DNA from 3 places in the Roseateles sp. P1_C6 genome. Region 1 is predicted to be linked to each of the others. Evidence: predicted binding sites of a transcription regulator. Region 1 holds the regulator's gene; each other region holds the start of a gene.
The links. Region 1 encodes FNR, which switches genes on or off when oxygen is low (the NO sensors DNR and NnrR bind a similar motif). Its sites were predicted from a motif close to TTGATNNNNATCAA; they were not measured.

Region 1 (7,224 bases):
ACCGCAGCCGACGATGAGAACTTGGGGACGCATGGCGCCATGCTACGCCTGCTTTGCTGCGCCGCAGCATGACGTGGTTTTCGGATGGTGGTGGCGCTGTTGCATCGTGATGCAAAGGCGAATCCTGTGGCTGCGAAGCGCGCGGACGACGCACCTAGGATGCGGCGCCCAAGATGCCCCCCACCGCCCTTGCCATTGCCTCGACGCCTGCGCCTGCCACCAACTCGGCCTGGCAGCGCTCGCGTGCCGGCGGGCTGCGCGGCCTGTCCTTCCACCAGTGCCTGCTGGCGGCCTTCCTGCTGATCACCGCCTTGCTGGGCGGCGCGGCGGCGCAGGCCATGCTGGCGCTGGAGCATGTGGCGCTGCAGGGGCGCGAGGCCTCGCAGGCCGCGGCCGCGCTGACGGCGCAGGTGCAGCGGCTGGCGGAGCGCACGGTGGCGATGGAGCGCAGCGCGCGGCAGTTCCTGGTGCTGGACGACGCCAGCCTGCGCGAGCGCTTCCAGGCCGCCTGGCTGGATGCTCAGGCGACGCAGGCGGCGCTGACCGGCCTGCTCACGGAGCCTGCGTCGCCGCCGGTCTTTGCCGAGTGGGCCGCGCAGGCGCAGGCCGCCTGGGAGGTGCTGCAGAACCCAGGCCCGGCACGCTTCCGCCAGGCGGCGCTGCGGCGGCTGACGCCGGTGTTCGCGCGCCTGCACAGCCTCAACGAGACGCTGACGGTGCAAAGCCAGCAGGCCATGGACCGGCGCAGCGACGCGGTGCTGGCCGAGCTGGAGCAGCAGCGCCGCCTCATCAGCGCGCAGGTGCTGGGCGCGATCGCGCTGGCGGTCCTGCTGGCGCTGGGCTTCGGCCACTGGCTGCTGCGGCCGCTGGCCCATGTGGAGGCGGCCATCGGCCGGCTGGGCGACAACCGCTTTGACGAGCCCGTGGAGGTGCGCGGCCCGGCCGACCTGCGCCGGCTCGGGCGGCAGCTGGAGTGGTTGCGCCAGCGCTTGGCGACGCTGGAGTCCGACAAGACGCGCTTCGTGCGCCACATCTCGCACGAGCTGAAGACGCCCATGGCCTCCATCCGCGAAGGTGCGGCGCTGCTGCGCGACGGCGTCGCCGGGCCGCTGACGCCGGACCAGGGCGAGATCGTGCGCATCCTGGGCGACAACAGCGCCGCGCTGCAGGGCCAGATCGAGGACTTGCTGCGCTACCAGACGCTGGCGTCCGACTCGCAGCAGCTGCAGCGTCGCGCCGTCGACCTGAAGGCGCTGCTGGCGCGCGTCGTGGACGACCAGCGCCTGCTGTGGCAGACGCGCGGGCTGCAGGTGCAGCTCGATGCCGCCGAGTGCACCGCGGTGGTCGACGGCGACAAGCTGGCCATCGTGCTGGCCAACCTGCTGGCCAACGCGGTGCGCTTCAGCCCGCCTGGCGGTGTCGTCACGCTGGCGCTGCGACGCGACGCGGCCAGCGTCCGGGTTGACTGCATCGACGCCGGTCCGGGCGTCGCGGCCGAGGATGTGGAGCGCATCTTCGACCCCTTCTATCAAGGCCGTAACCAGGCGCCCGGCGCACGCCGCGGCAGCGGCATCGGCCTGTCCATCGTGCGCGAGATCGTGCAGGCGCATGGCGGCAACTGCCGGCTGCTGCCCAGCGAACGCGGCGCCCATTTCCGCATCGAGATTCCCCATGAAACGTCATCGAAGACTGCTTGAGATGGGCCTGCTGCTGTGGCTGGCGGCCACGCTGACGGCCTGCCAGACACCGACCCCGGCGCCCGAACCGGCGCCGCCGCCGCCCGCGCCGGTCTGCCCCGAGCCGCCCGCGCCGCCACCACCGCAGACCGACGAGCTGAAGGCCGCGCTGGCCTACGCGACCGAGCTGCGCACGCGCACCACGCCCGAGCTGACGCCCATCGCCGAGGCCTCCAGCGGCGCCGCCGTGCAGGCCATGCGCAAGGCCTTGGCGCTGAGCCAGGGCCGCAGCAGCGCCGAGCTGCTGCAGGCCGCGGCGCAGCTGGACATCGTCAACGCCGGCACCGATCCGCAGGCCGAGCAGCTCAAGCCGCTGGCCGGGCTGCTGGCGGCCCGCCTGGCCGAGCAGCGGCGGCTGCAGGACAGCGTCGACAAGCTGAGCCAGCAGCTGCGCGACAGCCAGCGTCGCAACGACCAGCTCAACGAGAAGCTGGAAGCGCTCAAGGCCATCGAGCAGACGCTGCCGGCCAAACCGATCAACGCGCCGCGTTGAAGGAGGCACCGATGAAGACGCAAGCCGCAATCCTGCTGGTGGACGACGACGCCGACCTGCTGCGCCTGATGACGATGCGCCTGAGCGCCGCCGGCCATGCGGTGCAGGCCGTGTCCAGCGCCGAGGCCGCGCTGGCCCACCTGGCCGTCAAGCTGCCGGCGCTGGTCATCACCGACGTTCGGCTGCCGGGCCTGGACGGCCTGGCGCTGTTCGACGAGGTGCGCCGGCGCCACCCGTCGCTGCCCGTCATCCTGCTGACCGCGCACGGCAACATCCCCGACGCCGTCGAAGCCACCACGCGCGGTGCCTACGCCTACCTGACCAAGCCCTTCGACGGCAAGGAGCTGATGGAGAAGATCAACCAGGCGCTGCTGGTCAATGCGCCCGGGCCCGCGCCGTTCGACGGCGACGGCAGCTGGCGCAGCGAGATCATCAGCCGAAGCCCGCGCATGGCCGAGGTGCTGGCCGAGGCGCGGCTGGTGGCCGCCACCGATGCGAGCGTGCTGATCTGCGGCGACAGCGGCACGGGCAAGGAGTTGCTGGCACGCGCCCTCCACAAGGCCAGCCCGCGCGCGGCCAAGCCGTTCATCGCGGTGAACTGCGCGGCCATCCCGGAGGCGCTGCTGGAGTCGGAACTCTTCGGTCACGTGAAGGGCGCCTTCACCGGCGCGCAGGCGCAGCGCCAGGGCCTGATCCCTGCGGCGCAGGGCGGCACGGTGTTCCTGGACGAGATCGGCGACATGCCGCTGGCGCTGCAGGTCAAGCTGCTGCGCGTGCTGCAGGAGCGGGTGGTGCGGCCGGTGGGCAGCAACGAGGCGCTGGCGGTGGACGTGCGCGTACTGTCGGCCACGCACCGCGACCTGGAACTGGCGATGGCCGAGGGCCAGTTCCGCCCCGACCTCTACTACCGGCTCAACGTCGTCAAGCTGCAACTGCCGCCGCTGTCCGAGCGGCGCGAGGACATCGCGCTGCTGGCCCAGCACTTCCTGCAGACGCTGGCCGAGCGGCATCGCAAATCGGTCAAAGGCTTTGCGCCCGACGCGCTGGAGGCACTGGTCACGGCGCCCTGGCCCGGCAACGCACGCCAGCTCTACAACGTCGTCGAGCAGGTCTGCGTGCTGGCCACCGCGCCGCTGGTGCCACTCGCGCAGGTGCAGCGCGCGCTGCAGATGCCGTCGGCCGAAGTGCTGAACTACCAGCACGCCAAGCAGCGCTTCGAGCGCGACTACCTGAACCAACTGCTCAAGCTCACGTCGGGCCATGTCGCCGAAGCCGCGCGGCTGGCCGACCGCAACCGCACGGAGTTCTATCGCCTGATGCAAAAGCACGGGCTGGACCCGCAACTGTTCCGTGCCGAGGGCGACCCCCTAGCTTCGGCGTCCGATCCTGGCGACAAAAAAGTGTCAGGTGAATCAAGCACTTAGGCGGATGGCGCCTGAGGTTGTCGCCGGCTGGCGACAAAAACCCGCTTGTCTGTGGGTGTCACTCGCCAGTTAGACCACGTGGTGATGGCTAAGTGCTTGATCCAACTGGCAAATCACGAACTGGCACAGCCCTTGCGCTAAGCCTGGTTGTGGTGCCACCCGGCATCGCGTTGATTCAAGCACTTTCAGGAGATCTGCATGCAAACATCTACCCTCGTCCGACTGCTGTCCGCTGCCCTGATGGCGACCGCCGCCTCTGCCTCGTTCGCTGCCGACCCGGCCGCCACCCCCGCGACGGCACCTGCCGAGCAGGTCGCCCAGGCGCAGACCGGCGATGCCGCCGTGGCCAGCCAGGCCGCCGCGGTGCTGCAGCAGGACAAGGATCTGCAAGCCCTGCCGTTGACCGTCAGCAGCACCAGCGCCGGCGTCATCGTTGTCAAGGGTGCAGCGCCCAGCGCCGAACTGGCCCAGAAAGCCATCAAGCTCGTGCAAGCCGTGCCGGGCGTGAAGGAAGTGCGCAACGAGATCAAGGTCGGCTGACCCTCGTTGCAGTACTGAGGCCTACCTGACGGGCCTCGCACCAAGGCCTCGCGTGCCCCCGCGAGGCCTTGTTGCATCTGGCGGCGCTTCGGCAGTGCCGACGGGCCGCTAGCAGCGGCTGTTGTTGACGATGGCCTGCAGCCCGGGCTGGTCGAGGATGCGCAGCTGGCGCTGCTTGACCTCCATCAGACCGTCCTCCTGGAACCTGGAGAAGGTGCGGCTGACGGTCTCCAGCTTCAGGCCCAGGTAGCTGCCGATCTCCTCGCGCGTCATGCGCAGCACCAGGCTGGACGCCGAGAAGCCGCGGGCCTGCAGACGTTGCGTGAGGTTCAGCAGGAAGGCGGCCAGTCGTTCCTCGGCGCGCATGTTGCCGAGCAGCAGCATGACGCCGTGGTCGCGCACGATCTCGCGGCTCATGATCTTGTGGAACTGGTGCTGCAGGCCGGTGAACTCGCGCGACAGCTGCTCCAGCTGCGTGTAGGGGATGACGCAGACCGACGAGTCTTCCAGCGCGACCGCGTCGCAGTGGTGGTGGTCGCTGCTGATGCCGTCCAGGCCCAGCAGCTCGCCGGCCATCTGGAAGCCCGTGACCTGGTCGCGCCCGTCCTCGCTGCCGACGCAGGTCTTGAAGAAGCCGGTCCGCACCGCGTACAGCGCCTCGAAGCGTTCGCCGTTGCGGAACAGGTGGTCGCCACGCGGCACGCTGCGGCGCTTGTTCACCAAGCCGTCGAGCTGGCCCAGTTCGCTGGCGTTCAGACCCACCGGCAGGCACAGCTCGCGCAGGTTGCAGCTCGCGCAGGCGACCTTGAGCGGTTCGATCGCCTTGGGAGCGGGTGACGCGGGCATGTCGGGCGTTGTCGGCAGGTGCATCGCGCGGGGCAGGGGGGTGAGCATGAATTGCATTCTTGGCCAGGCGACCCGCGGCGGCCTTGACCTGGATCAAGGCTGTCCGGCGCCGGCGTCGGCACAGTGGCGCCATGGCTGCCGTATCCGACCGCTTCCTCGACGCCGACCTGCTCCGCCGCCACGACGTGGCCGGGCCGCGCTACACGTCCTACCCGACGGCTGACCGCTTGGTCGAGGCGCACCAGGGTGCCCAGCACCTGCAGGCGCTGCGCCAGCGCGGCACGGCGCAGCCGCTATCCGTGTACGTGCACATCCCGTTCTGCGAGCAGCTCTGCTACTACTGCGCCTGCAACAAGATCATCACCAAGCACCACGAGCGCGCCGCACCCTACCTGGCCGCGTTGACGGTGGAGATGGACCTGGTGGCGTACGCCCTGGGCGGCACCGCGCCGGTGTCGCAACTGCACCTGGGTGGCGGCTCGCCCACCTTCCTGTCCGACGCGGAACTGGGCACGCTGATGACCGAGCTGCGCCGGCGCTTCAGGCTGCTGCCGGGCGCCGAGTTGTCCATCGAGGTGGACCCGCGCACGGTGGACCTGCAGCGCCTGTCGCATCTGCGCCTGTTGGGCTTCAACCGCTTGTCCTTCGGTGTGCAGGACTTCGACGTCGCCGTGCAAAAGGCCGTGCACCGCGTGCAGCCCTTTGCGCAGGTGGCTGCGCTGATGGCGCAGGCCCGCGAGCTGGGCTTTGGATCGACCAGCGTCGACCTGATCTACGGGCTGCCGTTGCAGACGCCTGCCTCCTTTGCCCGCACCATCGCGCAGGTCGCCGAGCTGCGGCCGGACCGCATCGCGATGTATGCCTACGCCCACCTGCCGCAGCGCTTCAAGCCGCAGCGGCGCATCGCGGCCGAGCTGCTGCCGCCGGCCGGCGACAAGCTGGCCATGCTGTCGGGCGCCATCAGCGCGCTGCTGGGCGAGGGCTACACCTACATTGGCATGGACCACTTCGCGCTGCCCGACGACCCGCTCGCCGTCGCCAAGCGCCAGGGCTTGCTGCACCGCGGCTTCCAAGGCTATTCGACGCAGCCGGACTGCGACCTCGTCGGCCTGGGCGTGTCCGCCATCAGTCGCGTGGGCGCCACCTATGCGCAGAACGCGAAGACGACCGAGGAGTACCAGGACGCGCTCGCCCAGCGTCAACTGCCCGTGCAGCGCGGCCTGGCGCTGACGCGCGATGACCTGCTGCGCCGCGCCGTCATCATGGCCTTGATGTGCCAGGGCCGCGTGGAGTTCGAATCCATCGCAGCGTCCTACCTCGTCGACGTGCCGAGCTATTTCGCCACCGAGCTCGAGCGCTTGGTGCCACTCGCCGAGCAAGGCCTCATCGTGCTGGAGCCGGGTGCCATTCAGGTCACGCCGTTGGGTTGGTACTTCGTGCGCGCCGTGGCGCTGGTGTTCGACCGCTACCTGCAGGCCGACGCGAGCCGCGAGCGCTTCTCGAAGATCATCTGATGGGGCTGCATGCCGCGCTGATCGGCTCGGCCGCGTTGATGGGCCTGGCGGCGGCGCCGCATTGCGCGCTGATGTGCAGCACGCCCTGCGCGCTTGTCGCACGAGGCTGGCGCCAGCAGTCGCGGCTGCTGGCAGGCCGGCTCGTCGGCTACAGCGTGGCGGGCGTGGTCGCTGCGGCAGCAGCCCAGGTGCTGGCCCAGATGTCCCAGGGCGCCGCGGTGCTGCAGCCGCTGTGGGCGTTGCTGCAGGCTGCCTTGCTCGTGCTGGGCCTGAGCCTCGTCTTGCGCGGCCGCGTGCCGGTGTGGCTGGCGAACGCACGCTGGCGCCCGACGCCGGGGCGCAGTTTCGCGACAGGCCTGGCCTGGGTGGCCATGCCGTGCGGGCTGCTGCATGCCGCGCTGCTGCTGGCTGCGCTGTCCAACTCGCCGCTGGACGGTGGGCTGGCGATGGCGGCGTTTGCCGTCACGAGCACCTTGGGCCTCACGGTCGCACCGGTCTGGCTGGCGCGCCTGCCGCGCCGCGTCGGTGACGCGTCTCCGGCGCTTCGGCTCGCGGGCCTGGGACTGGTCGCCGCATCGGGCTGGGCGCTTGCCCACGGGGTTTGGCAACGCCTGGCGTTGGCCTGCTGACACCCACCCTAAACTCGCGGGGTTTCGTTTCTCTCGCCCATT
Region 2 (7,224 bases), on a different contig from region 1:
TAAGTGTCATGTGTATCAAATTTGCCGTCTATGGTTGTCGGGCTGGCCGGTCCTCAGTTCCGGTAGAACTGCTCTAGTTCCTAGATATATTTGCGCAAAAGTGGATCTGAAGGGCGCTCGACAGGTCTCTTGCTGTTGCTGTACGAAATTATCATTTATATTGAATTTGTCGCCAAAGCAAGAAAGCGAAGAGGCAGGGCGGCAGACGCAATCCGTGACGCTGTACACGCAAGGCGTCGCCTTGTACAGCCAGGTGGTCATTCAATTGGCCGCGCTTTGATCTGGCGCAAACAAGTGGCACCTCCCGGGTGTGCAATGCCGGAGCCGCCCACTCCCCCTGGCCGATGGCACGCAAGAAAAGGCGCGCCGGCAGCTGCCGAGGCTCCAACAGGAATTTCCATGCAAACCATTGACATCAACGCCGGCCCTGCCGGGAGCCGCACCACCGGAACGCCATCGGCGCGAGGTGGCGGCTTCTTCATGCACCACGGGCCATGGGCCCTTGGGGTCCGTCTGTTCCGCAAGCTCAAGTTCGCCGCCAAGGCCGGCCTCATCTCCCTGGCGTTCGTCGTGCCGATGGCGGTGCTGACGGTTGCCTTTGTGCGCAGCAGTCAATCGACGATCGATTTCGCCCGTCACGAGCTGGCCGGCGTTGCGGTGGTGGCCAGGATCGAGCCTTGGCTGATCGACGCCCAGAAGCAGCGCCGCCTCATCCTGTCCGGAGCGGCCGCCGCGATCGACTGGGAGGGGATTGCCAGGCAGCAGGAGCAGGTGCGGGCTCTGGTCGACACCCTTCCGGATGGCCTGGACATGCGCAAGGACATGGCCAAGGTCGAGCAGCAGCAGCAGGCCCTGAAGGCACTGTCCTCGCAGGCCGGCGTCGATGGCCTGGAGGCTCCGCTGCAAGCCTATGTCGATGCCTTGCGGGACCTGCGCACCGCGGTGCTCGACCGATCCAACCTGACCCTCGACCCCGACCAGGACACCTACTACCTGATGAGTCTTTCCACCGATGGTGTCTCTGATGTGATCGAGTCGGTGTCACGCTCGCGTGCGATGGCCGGCGCAGCCGCCCGCCGCGGCACCACACAGGCCGCGCAGCTGCACGAGCTCTACGGTGTCTGGTACGCCGGGCGCGAGCGCATCGGCGCAGTCACCCACGCCGTCAACCGATCCGGCGAAGCCAACCCCGATGTGCGCCGTCGCCTGCAGCCGGAAGAGCCCATCGCCCAGGCGCGGGCTTTCTATGACGCATCGGCGCAGGACTGGTTCGCTGCGGACTTCAACGCCAACGTGGAGGGACTGTCGCAGCCCGGCCAGGACGCGGTGGACGGCCTGCGCGCGCTGGGTGCGCGGGCGAACGGCTTGCTGGGCGAGCTCATCCAGGCCCGCATCGACGCCACCAGCGCGGAGCGGCAATGGGTGCTCGCCATCATCGGCTGCTCGCTCGCCGTCGCGGCCTATCTGTTCTATGCGTTCTACCTGGTGATGCATGGTGGGCTGAAGGAAGTGAGCCGCCATCTGACGGCGATGACCGATGGCGATCTCACCACTTCGCCCCGGCCCTGGGGTCGCGACGAGGCAGCGGAGCTGATGCTGCTGCTGGCAAACATGCAATCCAGCCTGCGCCAGATGGTGGCCAAGGTCAGGGCGGCGTCGGACGGCATCGTGGATGCGAGCACCGAGATCGCCGACGGCTCCAACGACCTGTCGGCGCGCACGGAGCAGACCGCGGCCAACCTGCAGCAATCGGCCGCGGCGATGGAGCAGATCAGCGCCACCGTGCGTCAGACCTCGGACCACACGCAGGAGGCCACCCGCATCGCCTCACGCAATGCCAGCGTCGCCGGCCATGGTGGCGAGGTCATCAAGACCATGGTGATGACGATGGAGGACATCCAGACGTCCTCCAAGCGGATCAGCGACATCATCGGCGTCATCGACACCATCGCGTTCCAGACCAACATCCTGGCGCTGAACGCCGCCGTTGAAGCGGCCCGCGCCGGCGAGCAAGGGCGGGGCTTCGCGGTCGTGGCGTCCGAGGTGCGCGCGCTGGCGCAGCGTTCGGCCAGCGCGGCCCGCGAGATCAAGAGCCTGATCTCCACCAGCGTCGAGAAAGTCGAGAGCGGCACGAACATCGTTCGGGAGGCTGGCACGGCGATGAACAACATCGTGACCAGTGCCGATCACATCAACGTGCTGCTGGCGCAAATTGCCACCGGCTCCGGCGAACAGAGTCAGGGCATCGGTCAGGTCGGCAGTGCCGTTCAGGAACTGGACCGGGCCACGCAGCAGAACGCGGCGATGGTGGAGCAGACCGCTGCGGCGGCATCATCGCTTCGCGACCAGGCGCAGGACCTGGCCGCGGAGGTGGCGCGCTTCAAGCTGCCGTCGCATGAATGACGCTGGGTTGATCCAGCGCATGAACGCCTCGCGGCGGTTCAACTAATGTGCTGGCATGAGTTCGCATGTGCGGCGCATCCTGCTGATCCTTGGCCACCCCGACAACTCGGAGCATCACCTTTGCCATGCGCTGGCCTCGGCCTACGCCGAAGGCGCCCTGGCCGCGGGGCATGAGGTGTGCCGCATCGACGTGGCGGCGCTCGACTTTCCGCTCTTGCGCGGCAAGAAAGACTGGGAGCAGGGCGTCGTGCCGGCCTCGCTGCTGCCCGCGCAGGAGGACATCGCATGGGCTGAGCATGTCGTGCTGTTCTTCCCGCTGTGGCTCGGCGACATGCCGGCCCTGCTGAAGGGCTTCCTGGAGCAGGTGGCGCGACCGGGCTTCGCGCTTGGCAAAGCCGGCGATCCAGCGCCGGGCGCCAAGCTTCTCGCGGGGCGCTCCGCACGCGTGGTGGTGACCATGGGCATGCCAGCACTGGTCTATCGCTGGTACTTCCGTGCCCACAGCGTGAAATCTCTGGAGCGCAACGTCCTGGGATTCGTCGGCTTCGCTCCGGTGCACGAAACCTTGGTCGGCAGCGTCGAGTCCCTTGGCGAGTCTGGCGTCGCCAAGTGGTTGGAGCGGATGCGCAACGCGGGCGAAAAGGCGGACTGACCCTCTCGAGTGGCCATGCGCAGGTTGTCGAGAAGGTCCTGTCGCGTGCCGACGATGGAAGAGCGGAGCGCGCGGATCAGGGCCCGGCGCTGTCGAGGTATTCGGGTGCCGAGGCGTGCCAGCCCAGGCGCTCTCCGATGGCCTGGCGCAGCGCGTCGGCGGCCTGTGGCTCGCCATGCGTCACGTAGACGTGGCGTGGCGCGCGGGGCAGCGTGGCCAGCCAATCCAGCAACTGCGGCTGGTCGGCGTGCGAGGACATGCCGTCGATGGCCACCACCTCCGCGCGCACGGGCACCCACTTGCCGTGCATGCGGATGCTTTCGGCCCCGGCCAGCATGGTTGCGCCGCGCGTGCCCGCGGCCTGGTGGCCGACGAACACCACGGTATTCCTGGGGTCGGGCGCCAGCGCCTGCAGGTGATGCAGCACCCGGCCACCCGTGGCCATGCCGCTGGCCGCCACGATGACGCTCGGGAAGCCGGGGCGGTTGAGTGCGCGCGACTCCTCCTCGGTGCGCACGTAGCGAACCTTGTCCACAAGGTCACGGCGGTCGGCCTCGGTCAGCCGATGTTCGTCCGCGCGGGTCTGCACGAGCCGGGTCACCAACGTGGCCATGGGGCTGTTGAGGTACAGCGGCATGTCGGGAATGCGGCCCTCGGCCTTCAGGCGAAGGATGGCGTGGAGGATGGCCTGCGCGCGGCCGACCGCGAAGGCCGGGATCAGCGTCGTGCCGCCGCGCGCCGCGGTGCGGGCGATGACCTGGCACAGCACATCGGCGCTGGGCGCTGCCGGGTGGCGCCGGTCGCCGTAGGTGGACTCGATGACGACGATGTCCGCGGCGGGCGCGGCGGCAGGTGGCAGCATCACGGCGTCGTCGGTCCGCCCGAGGTCGCCGGAAAACGTGATCGACCCGGCGTCGGTGGACAGATGGACGCTGGCAGCGCCGATGATGTGGCCCGCGTGGCTGAACGACGCCATCAGGCCCGGCAGCGGCTCGAACGCCCGGCCGAAATCATGCCGCCGCACCTGCTTCAGGCTGTGCAGCGCCTGCGCCTCGGTGTACAGCGGCAGCGCCGGCGAATGCCGGCTGAAGCCATGACGATTGGCGTAGCGGGCGTCTTCCTCCTGCAGGTGGCCGGAATCCGGCAGCAGGATGGCCAGCAGGTCGGCCGTCCCAGGCGAAGCATGGATGCTGCCGCGAAAACCCTCTTCAACGAGGCGGGGCAGGTAGCCGCTGTGGTCGATGTGCGCGTGCGTGAGTACGACGGCGTCGATGGACGACGCAGGGACCGGGAATGGCGCCCAGTTGCGCAGCCGGAGCTGCTTCAGGCCCTGGAACAACCCGCAGTCGACGAGCAGGCGGCGGCCACCGAACTCGACGAGATAGCGCGACCCCGTCACCGTGCCGGTGGCGCCGAGGAAACGCAGCGTGGGCGCGAGGGGCGCGGTCATGACTGCCACCGCAGGATCCGGTACACCGGGCAGTAGCCGACGAGGCCCGTGATGAAGGCCAGCATGCCGAAGTAGCCCGCCGGGCCGATGAGGCCCTGCGCCGCTGCGACCACCAGCGCGGCCCCGACCAAGGCTCGCAGGATGCGATCCGTGGTCCCGATGTTCATCCCCATGACGGCCTCCAGACGCTGAGCATGCGGCTCAGTGAAGACAGCGTAGGCGGCCCGTTGCGGTGGCCGCTTGCGCCACGTCAAGGAACGGCGCTGTGCCGCCCGTCTTGCACGGCTCGTCCATGCGACGGACAAGCCCATGGCGCCGCCTCACATGCGCGAGAACTCGTCGAAGGCGCTGACGGCGCCGGCCGCGTACATCAGCGATGGCCCGCCGCCCATGTAAGTCGCCACGGCAAGGGTTTCGTCGATCTCCTGGCGGCTGGCGCCGAGCTTCACGAGCGCTTGCACGTGAAAGCCGATGCAGCCATCGCAGTGCGCGGCAACGCCCAGCGCCAGTGCGATCAACTCCTTGGTCTTGCGGCTCAGGGCGCCATCGGCCATGGCGGCACGGCCCAGGTCGTTGAACGCCTTCATCGCGTCCGGCGTGCCGGTGCGCAGCGTGGCCAGGTCCGCGCTGATGCGCTGGGTCAACTGGCGAAAGTCGCTGGTTGCGGTTGGCATGGCTGCTCCTAGCGCCCGCGTGCACGGCCCTTGACCGAACAGGTGTTGAACCCGAACGGCAGATAGGCCGGGCAGGAGCCGACGAGCCCGGTCAGCAGCGGCAGCAGGCCGATCCAGCCCCAGTTGCCGATGCCGCCGAGCCAAGCCGCGGCGATCAGGGCCAGGCCGACGAGTACCCGAACGAAGCGGTCGATGGTGCCAACGTTGAACAGCATGGGAACCTCCTTGCAGAGGCTGCATCGTCGGCACTTCCTGTTGTGCGTAGCTTGACGAAGGTCAAGGAGGTGTTCCGGCACCTTCAGTTGACGGCCATCAAGTTCATCGACGGCGTGCGGTGGTTTCATGGCTGCTCCGTCAAGGGAGAGCAGCCATGCGGCAACCACGATCTCGCCTTCGCGGCGTGCGCACCAACGTGCTTCGCGCCTGATGGTCACGCCAGAAAGCCCGGACATCCGGGCGGGGCTCACCGATGCGGAGGCCGCCCACCGCTTGTCCGTCCATGGGGCCAACGAGATCCGGGACCGGGAGGCGCGGGGGCTGTCGGCCACGCTGCGCAGCGTGTTGACCGAGCCCATGTTCCTGCTGTTGCTCGTCGCTGCGGCCATCTACCTGATCGTGGGAGACCTCGGTGAAGGCTTGCTGCTCGCCTTCTTCGCCTTGGTGAGCGTCGGCCTGGTCGTCCTTCAGGAGCGCCGCAGCCAGCATGCGCTGGACGCGCTGCGCACGTTGGCGCAGCGCCAGGCGCGCGTCGTGCGGGATGGCTGCGTTCGCCGCGTACCCGCGCGCGAGCTCGTGCCGGGGGACGTCTTTTTGGTGGGTGAGGGCGAGCGTGTCGCCGCCGACGGCCTCTTGCGCGACGCCGTCGGCTTGGTGGTCGACGAGTCGCTGCTCACGGGCGAGTCGGTGCCGGTCAGCAAGCAAGCCGCGCTGCCGGCGCACGAGACGATGGCGAAGCCGGGCAGCGACGACGCGTCCTGTGTGTATGCGGGCACCCTGGCGGTGGGTGGCCATGCCGCCGTGCAGGTGCTTGCCACCGGCCGGCACACCCAGGTCGGTCGTATCGGTGCGTCGCTGGCCGGCATCGAGACCGCACCGACGCCGCTGCAGCAGCATCTGAGGCGGCTGGTGCATGTCTTTGGCGTGGCCGCCATCGCCGCCTGCGGGATCGTCGTGGTCAGCTACGGCTTGCTGCGCGGCGACTGGATGCAAGGCGTGCTGTCGGCCATCGCGCTGGGCATGGCGATGCTGCCAGAAGAGTTTCCGATGGCGTTGGCGGTGTTCCTGGCGTTGGGCTCATGGCGGCTGGCGCGCATCCAGGTGTTGGCGCGGCGGCCCGCCGTCGTCGAGGCGCTGGGGGCCGCCACCGTGCTGTGCGTCGACAAGACCGGCACGCTCACCGAGAACCGCATGCAACTGCGCCGACTCGTCACCGATGACGCGGACGTCGCCGTGGAGATCGGTGCCGCCGTGCCCGAGGCGGTACACCGGCTGCTGGAGTTCGGCATGCTGGCGTCCCGGCGAGGTGGAACCGACCCGCTGGACCGCGCGCTGCTTGCGCAGGGCGACGCCGCGCTGGCGGACACAGAGCATCTGCATCCGGAATGGCGGCTGACGCACGAATTCCCCCTCAGCGCGCACCTGCTCGCGATGTCGCACGAATGGACGGACGCCGACGGCCGGCGTCGCATCGCCGCGAAGGGGGCGCCGGAAGCGGTGGGCGACCTGTGCCACCTGGACGCGCAACGCACCGAAGCCCTGCTGGCGCGCGTCCAACTGCTGGCCGCGCAGGGACTGCGCGTGCTGGCCATTGCGGCAGGCTCGGCGCCCGGCGGAGCGACCGCGCAGCGCCAGCACGACCACGACTTCACGTTGCTGGGCCTGGCCGCCTTCGAAGACCCGCTGCGGGCCAGCGTCCCAGCGGCGGTGGCACAGGCGCGAGAAGCCGGCATCGCGGTCGCGATGATCACCGGTGACCATGCGGCCACCGCGCTGGCCATCGCGCGCCAGGCGGGGCTGGACGTCACGGCGGGCGCGTTGAGCGGCGC
Region 3 (7,224 bases), on a different contig from region 1:
GCAGCTCCGTCAGACGCGTGCCTGTCCCAGTGAATGAGTAGGTGATGACGAGGATCTTGCTCATCCTTGCGAGCGTAGGCATTTGCCGCACCGGCGATTTGATGCAGCTCAATTGCTGCGTTATGTGCTGGCCGCGCACGGTGGCCGTGCAAGCTCGGCCGACAACGTCGACGCCGAGGTTGCGGTCATGGTGAGAAGCGACCTCCACGCCGCGTCGCGCGGCCGCAGCGCATCGTCGGCTACGTGGTCCGGCAGATCCCGCCCGTGGCTTAGCGCCAAACCACGACGACGCTATCGTCTGGCGGGCGCTTGAGCTATGACGAGCGCTCCTGCGCAGCCTGGCAGGACGCGCATCGCCGCACCGACGGCCGCGCCGTGAGACGCGCCAGCGCAATGGCCTCGCCACAGCGGGCGCAGTCGCCATAGGTGCCCGTGGCCAGGCGGTCCAGCGCGTCATCGACGTCCTGCAACTCCTGCAAGTCTCGGGTGGCCTGGAAATCCTCCGTCTGCTGGCGCTGCATGAGCTCGGCGTCATCCTTGAGGTCTCGGACTTCCGGGCTATCCATCTGCGCTGCTTGACGCGCCATCTGCGCAGCATGCACCTCGGTTCGCAGCTCGGTCTGGCGGCACAGCAGCAACTGGCGCAGCGCGGGCAGGTCGGTTTGAGTCTGAAGTTCCATCTGTTTGGTCCTCTGCTGCATCTGATGACACGCCGGTCCGGCGATGAGCCATGCTAGGCAGCGCGCCAGCGATCGAGTTGCGCTGGATCAAGCTGACTGGTGGGAGTCGGGTGCAGCGATCGCCACCCGGCTGGATTGACCCGCATCAAAGAGCGGACCGAGCAACCCGCCTAGATTGCCGCTTCGCACCGGCGCTGGCCGGCTGCTTCGCAAACGGGACGCCAGGATGCCGATGGATACGATGGAGCGCAGGCAGCGTGGGGGCAGGCATGACGCCTGAGCTCGCGGGCCGCTTCTTCGTCGCGCTTCTGATCGGCATCTTGGTTGGCATCGAGAGGGAGAAGAAGCACTCGACGGGCTCCGCTCGCAGCTTCGGTGGCATCCGCACGCATGCCTTGCTGGCCTTGTCCGGTGCGGCCTCGGCGTGGCTCGGGCAGGAGCTGCAGTTGCAGTGGCTCTTCGTTGTGGTGCTCGCATCCGTCATTGCCATGGCGATTGCCAGCCGTTTCCTTTCGCGCCGCGATGGCGAGAACGCCGGATCCGGCATGACCAGCGAGATCGCGGGCATGGCCGTCGTGCTGCTTGGCGGCATGGCGGCGACCAGCAGCCAGCCGCTGGCCGTGGCCTTGGCGGTCACGCTGTCGGCGGTGCTCGCCTTCAAGCAGCCGCTGCACGCACTGGTGGAGCGGGTGGGCATCGACGACATCCTGGCGGGCATCAAGCTACTGATCGCCTCAGTCATCGTGTTGCCTCTCGTGCCAAACGAAACCGTGGACCCATGGCGGGTCCTCAACCCCTACCTGCTGTGGCTTATGGTGGTGCTGATCTCCGCGCTCTCGCTGGCCGGCTACATCGGCATGCGTTGGCTGGGGCCGGCGCGCGGCGCCGCGATCACGGGTCTTGCAGGCGGGTTGGTGTCGTCCACCGCCACCACGCTGAACTTTGCGCGCGACAGCCGCAAGCTTGGCCCGGCCGCCAATGGCAGTGCCATCACCGCCGGCATCCTGTGCGCCTGGCTGGTGATGGTCCTGCGCGTGGCGACGCTAGTCGCCATCCTCAACCGGCCGTTGCTGGCCGAGCTCTGGCTGCCGCTGTTGATGATGAGCCTGATCACCGGCGCCCTGGCGCTGCGGCATTACCTCGCCGGCGCTGTCACCGACAGCGCCGGCACGCAAGCCAGCGCACCGCTGAAGAACCCGTTCAGCCTCAGCGCGGCAATCCGCTTCGGTGCCGTCTTTGCGGTCGTGCTGGTCGTCGTGAAGCTGGCTCAGCAGCAATTCCCAGGCGGAGGTCTGATCGCGATCTCGGCGCTCGCCGGCGCTGCTGACGTTGACGCCATCGTGCTGTCGCTCAGCGGTCAGCAGGACGCCACCTCGACGATCGCCTGGACCGCGTGGGCCCTCCTTGCGGCGCTCTTCGCCAACACGGTGGTGAAGGTGGCCATGGTGATGCTGGTCGCTCGCGGAACCGTGCGTCGTGACGTGTGCGTGGCGAGCGCCGCGATAGGCCTCATCGGCGCGGTCGCGGCGTGGGCCTGGGTCTGAAGTTGGCCGTTGTCTGCCTGCGCTGTGGCGTTGCCGCCTCGCCATCGGCACGAAGGTTTGATGCAGCACAAAGTGCAGCTTCACGTGCCTCGCTCCCCGGAGCAGGGTTGTGTTGCCTCAAGGCGCACAGCGCCCGCAGTTTGTTCAATGACCCCATCGGGATTCGTCCCATCACCCGGAGTCATTGATGAACCCTTCGAAAAGCCTGCGCCTCGCCGTCATTGCCGTGGCAAGCCTCACCATCCTGCCAGCCTTCGCGGACGAGGGGGCGTTGCTCGTTCGCGTGCGCGCCCTGCATCTGCAGTCGGCCAACAAGGACAGCACGGGCCTGGGCCTGTCGATCAACGACAAGACTTTCCCCGAGCTCGACATCAGCTACTTCCTGGCGCCCCAGCTTGCAGCCGAGCTGGTGCTGACCTACCCACAGAAGCAGACGCTGTACTCGAATGGCAGTGAGATCGGCTCGCTCAAGCATCTTCCGCCGACGCTGACGCTGCAATATCACTTCAACCCGAGCGGTACCGTGCGGCCCTATGTCGGCGCGGGCGTGAACTACACGAACTTCTCCAGCGTCAGATTCACACCTGCCGTGCAAGCCGCGTTGCATCCTGGCATCAAGCACAGCAGCTGGGGTGCCGCCTGGCAGATCGGTGCTGACGTCGAGGTCGCAAAGGGGCTCTACCTGAACTTCGACCTCAAGAAGCTGAGCCTGGGCACGACGGTGTATTCGAGCGGTGCTTCGGCTGGGAAGTTCAAGGTCAACCCGACGCTGGGCAGCGTTGGCCTTGGCTGGCGCTTCATGTAGCCAGCGGCGCGGGGATGACGCCCCGCGAAGGGCAAGCCCCTGAGTCGCGCGACGAACGCTGAGCTTCGGCGACCGCTTCGGAACTGCCCTTCAATTTCTATCAAGCGCGCAGGGCCGCCAGCTCCTGCCGCAGTGCGGCGTTCTCGGCCTCGAGTGCCGCGACGCGCTGGCGCAGCGCTTCCATCGTGTCCTCCGCCCCAGCCGCTTCGACCGGTGGGGCTGCATCGCCCGTCGCGGCACTGGCATCCGGTGCCAGGTCGGCCGCGGGCGGCTTGCGCTTGGCCTCGCGCACGCGCTTGGCGGCCTGCTTGAGCTCTGCAGCACCGGCGGCTGCGGCGGCGGCCTGTTCCTCGGCTGGCAAGGTGGCGACGGCGGCGGCTGCATTGATCGAGATCGCGCCGGCCTTCACCGCGGCGACCAGCTCTGGTGCGCCCTGCCGCTGAATCTTCTCGATCAGCACCACTTGGTTGCTGCTCAGCCGCGCCGCCTTGGCCAGCGCCTCGCGTGTTTCCAGCGCCTCCTGGGCGGATGCCGCGGCTGCTTCCATCGCGACGGGCTCCGCCATGGTCGGCGCCTGCGGGTCTGCCGCAGCCGCCGTGCGCACGCGCCGCTCTGCCACGATCTCGCGCTTGCGCAGCGCGAGCACGCCGCGCTGGAAGTCCGAGATGCTGCGTCGGCCCAGGTGCTGGTCGATCATCCACAGGTGCACGTCCTCGATGGACTTGAAGCGCGAGTTCTGCACCGTCTGGAACGCCAGCCCGTGCTTGCTGCAGATGCCGTGGCGGTTGTGCCCGTCCACCAGCACGTTGCCCCACAGCACCAGCGCGTCGCGGCAGCCTTCGGCCAGGATGCTGCGCTCCAGGGCCTCGTACTCCTCCGGCGTCAATGGGTCGATGTAAGCCTTGAGTTCTTCGTTGACGACGATATCCATGGAGCCGGGTGCAAGCGTGCGGGCAAAGGGGCGGCATTTTAGAGAGTGCTGCCAGGCTGATCGGGATTCAGCAACGCATGCGTGCGGCTGAGCGCCGAGGAAACAGCGCGCAACTTGTCGCAGTGCCGGGTTAGCGGGCGGCCGCTCGCAGGCCGCCTTGGAAGCATCGCGACACAACCCATGGCGCCAAGCCAACACGCGTCGTGCAGACTGTCCCGATGACCCTGCACATCGATGACACCCAGACGACGTTGACATCCGCACAGAACCTCACCGGCTGGCGCCGTGAGTTCTGCGTCGAACTGCTTGGCGAGGGCCAGGCACGGATCTTCCTGCGCGCGCTGGAGGCGCCCTCGCTGAAGGCCACGGAACTCCATCGCGGCGTGCTGTTCCACCGGGTGGGCTCCGCATTCGCCGATCTGGGCGGCTGTGTCGCGGCGGCGCGCGATGCACTGGAACATCTCGCGCGCACGGCCGTCAGGCAGCAGCCCAGCAAGGACAACCTGTTCGCGGCGGTCACCTACGACCGTGGCGCCTGGGACCGAGTCGTCAACGCCGTCGAGCAGTGGCAACGCCGGCCGCCTGCGGCGCCAGGCCGATGACTCGCTGAAGGGCAGGGTGCGGCTGACGTCCTGATCGTTCGGGAAGCGCTGGAAGGGACGTGGAATACTGTATATATTTACAGCATGTCGCCCGTTCATCCCCGCATCGCCGCAGCCCAGCCGGCCCTTGTACCGCTGGACTCCATCAAGGGCCGCGGCACCGCGACGGCCATGCCGCATCGCTTTGAAGTGCAGCAGCGCGAGCAATACGACGACGGCTGGGGGGCGCTGGACCAGGACGCCGCCGAGGAACATCTGCCGCCGGCCACGCAGGTCATCGAGGAGCAGGCGAAGTCCATCATCTCCAGCAACCAGTCGCCGGACATCTCCTTCGACTACTCCATCAATCCCTACCGCGGCTGCGAGCACGGCTGCGTCTACTGCTTCGCGCGGCCCACGCACAGCTACCTGAACCTGTCGCCGGGGCTGGACTTCGAGACGCGCATCGTCGCCAAGGTCAACGCGGCCGAGCGGCTGCGCGAGGCCTTGGCCTCGCCGCGCTACGAGCCGCGTTCGCTGGTGCTGGGCACGGCCACCGATGCCTACCAGCCCATCGAGCGCAAGCTGGGCATCACGCGCCGCATCGTCGAGGTGCTGGCCGAGACCCAGCATCCGTTCTCGGTCGTCACCAAGTCCAGCGGCATCGAGCGCGAGCTGGACTTGATCGCGCCGATGGCCGCGCAGGGGCTGGTGTCCGTCTACCTGTCCATCACGACGCTGGACAACGACCTGGCGCGCATCCTGGAACCGCGTGCGGCCGCACCGGCGCGGCGGCTGCGCACCATCCAGGCGCTGGCTTCAGCCGGCGTGCCGGTGGGCGTCAGCGTGTCGCCCATCATTCCCTTCATCAACGAGCCCGAGCTGGAGCGCATCCTCGAAGCCGCCGCGGCGGCCGGCGCCAGCAGCGCCTTCAGCATCCCGGTGCGCCTGCCCTGGGAGGTGAACCCGCTGTTCCAGGACTGGCTGCAGCGCCACTTCCCGGACCGCGCCGAGCGCGTGATGGCGCGCATCCGCGAGATGCGCGGCGGCAAGGACAACGACGCGCGCTTCGGCACGCGCTTCACCGGCGAGGGCATCTGGGCCGACCTGCTGCGCGCGCGGCTGCGGCGGGCGGTGGCCAAGCTGGGGCTGCGCACGGAGCGTCGGCCGGTGCAGCTCGCGCTGTTCCAACGACCAAGGAAGCCGTCGGCGCAGGGCGATCTCTTCTAGGACGCGCTGAACCAGCGCGTCTTCAGCGCCTGCAGCCGGCCAGCAAGTCCCACTCGGGCTTGTAGACATCGGCGCGCGCGCCGACCCAGCCCATGGCCGTGTGGAACAGGTTGTCGTGGGACGCCGGTTTGTCGCGCAGGCCGTTCAGGCAGCCCGGCTTGAGCGTCGCGGCCAGGCCGCCACCGTCGGGCACCCACAGCACCATGGGCACATGGGTTTGCTCATTGGGCGCCATGGCGTAGGGCATGCCGTGCAGGTACAGGCCGTTCTCGCCCAGCGACTCGCCGTGGTCGGACACGTAGAGCATGCCGGCGTCGAAGCGCGTGGCCTGCGTCTGCAGCCACGCAATGCTGCGCGCCAGCAGGCGGTCGGTCGTCACGAGCGTGTTGTCATAGCTGTTGACGACCTGCTCGCGCGGGCATTGCTGCAAGGCGTTGCTCTGGCACTCGGGCTGGAAGGGCTTCAGGTCGGGTGGCGAGCGCTTGAAGTAGGCCGGCCCGTGGCTGCCCATCTGGTGCATGACGAGCACCAGCCCGCGCTTGACGCGTTCCGGGTCCAGCGCGGCCACGCGCTGGTCCAGCGCGTGCAGCAGCGACTCATCGAAACATTCCTCGCCGTCGCACAGGCCCGCCGGCAACGGCGCCGCGCCGTCGGGCAGCTTGGCCGTGGGGCTGTTGGGCACGCGGTCGCACAAGCCCTTGCAGCCGCTCTGGTTGTCCAGCCACAGCACGGCCAGGCCGGCGCGCTGCAGCACGTCCAGCAGGTTCTCCTGCGTGCCCTTCACGTCGCCGAAGGCCGTGCGGCCCAGCGGCGAGAACATGCAGGGCAGCGACGCCGCCGTGCTGGTGCCGCAGGACGTGACCTGGCGCAGGCTCAGCACCGGCAGCTTGGCGAGCTCGGGGTTGGTGGGCCGTTCATAGCCGTTGAGGCTGAAGTTCATCGCCCGGGCCGTCTCGCCGACGACCAACAGCAGCAGCGGCGGCTTGGCCCCTTCGGCGCGCGGCAGCAGGCGGGCATCCGCGCCGATGATGGCCGGCGGGCCGCTGGGGGCGGCCTGGCTGCGCAAGGCCGCGGCGCTGACCGAGTAGACCGCGTTCAGCGGCGTGACCATGTAGCGCAGCGTCTTGTAGTTGCGCATCGTCGACGACAGCGTGGCAAACACGGACAGCGCCAGCAGCACCATCGCGACCAGGCCCAGCGCGAAGCCGGCCAGGTTGCCGCCCAGCCGCTTCGCGACGGCCTGACGCGGCGCCGCGGGCCGGCGCAGCAGCCACCAGGCGGGCAGGGCGCCCAGCAGCGCCATGCTCAGCAGCAGCCGCCAGCTCAGCAGGTCGCGTGTCTCGCGCACGTCGGTCTGCACCATGTTCACGACCATGGTCGGGTCGAAGACGATGCCGTAGCTGCCGATGAAATGGGCCAGCGCGCCGGCGGCCAGCAGCAGCACGACGAGAAG

Region 2: AC1D29_RS01700 (cation-translocating P-type ATPase) is a predicted target of FNR. The motif match lies at 5,446-5,459, and genes of this name have one in related genera.
Region 3: AC1D29_RS01665 (OmpW/AlkL family protein) is a predicted target of FNR. The motif match lies at 2,282-2,295, and genes of this name have one in related genera.

Annotation. Positions count from the first base shown of each region.
Region 1 is NZ_JBFUAK010000011.1:182,891-190,114, reverse strand. It holds gene AC1D29_RS23540 (NAD(P)/FAD-dependent oxidoreductase) at 1-33, opposite strand, end outside; gene AC1D29_RS23535 (sensor histidine kinase) at 174-1,697, shown strand; gene AC1D29_RS23530 (hypothetical protein) at 1,672-2,229, shown strand; gene AC1D29_RS23525 (sigma 54-interacting transcriptional regulator) at 2,241-3,653, shown strand; gene AC1D29_RS23520 (BON domain-containing protein) at 3,852-4,193, shown strand; gene fnr (fumarate/nitrate reduction transcriptional regulator Fnr) at 4,302-5,039, opposite strand; gene hemN (oxygen-independent coproporphyrinogen III oxidase) at 5,171-6,553, shown strand; gene AC1D29_RS23505 (urease accessory protein UreH domain-containing protein) at 6,553-7,182, shown strand.
Region 2 is NZ_JBFUAK010000001.1:426,854-434,077, reverse strand. It holds gene AC1D29_RS01730 (methyl-accepting chemotaxis protein) at 400-2,403, shown strand; gene AC1D29_RS01725 (NAD(P)H-dependent oxidoreductase) at 2,459-3,055, shown strand; gene AC1D29_RS01720 (MBL fold metallo-hydrolase RNA specificity domain-containing protein) at 3,132-4,505, opposite strand; gene AC1D29_RS01715 (YgaP family membrane protein) at 4,502-4,678, opposite strand; gene AC1D29_RS01710 (carboxymuconolactone decarboxylase family protein) at 4,826-5,179, opposite strand; gene AC1D29_RS01705 (YgaP family membrane protein) at 5,188-5,394, opposite strand; gene AC1D29_RS01700 (cation-translocating P-type ATPase) at 5,606-7,224, shown strand, end outside.
Region 3 is NZ_JBFUAK010000001.1:415,562-422,785, reverse strand. It holds gene AC1D29_RS01680 (flavodoxin) at 1-64, opposite strand, end outside; gene AC1D29_RS01675 (TraR/DksA family transcriptional regulator) at 315-680, opposite strand; gene AC1D29_RS01670 (MgtC/SapB family protein) at 950-2,224, shown strand; gene AC1D29_RS01665 (OmpW/AlkL family protein) at 2,412-3,029, shown strand; gene AC1D29_RS01660 (ParB N-terminal domain-containing protein) at 3,130-3,960, opposite strand; gene AC1D29_RS01655 (hypothetical protein) at 4,179-4,562, shown strand; gene AC1D29_RS01650 (PA0069 family radical SAM protein) at 4,647-5,771, shown strand; gene AC1D29_RS01645 (phosphoethanolamine transferase) at 5,794-7,224, opposite strand, start outside.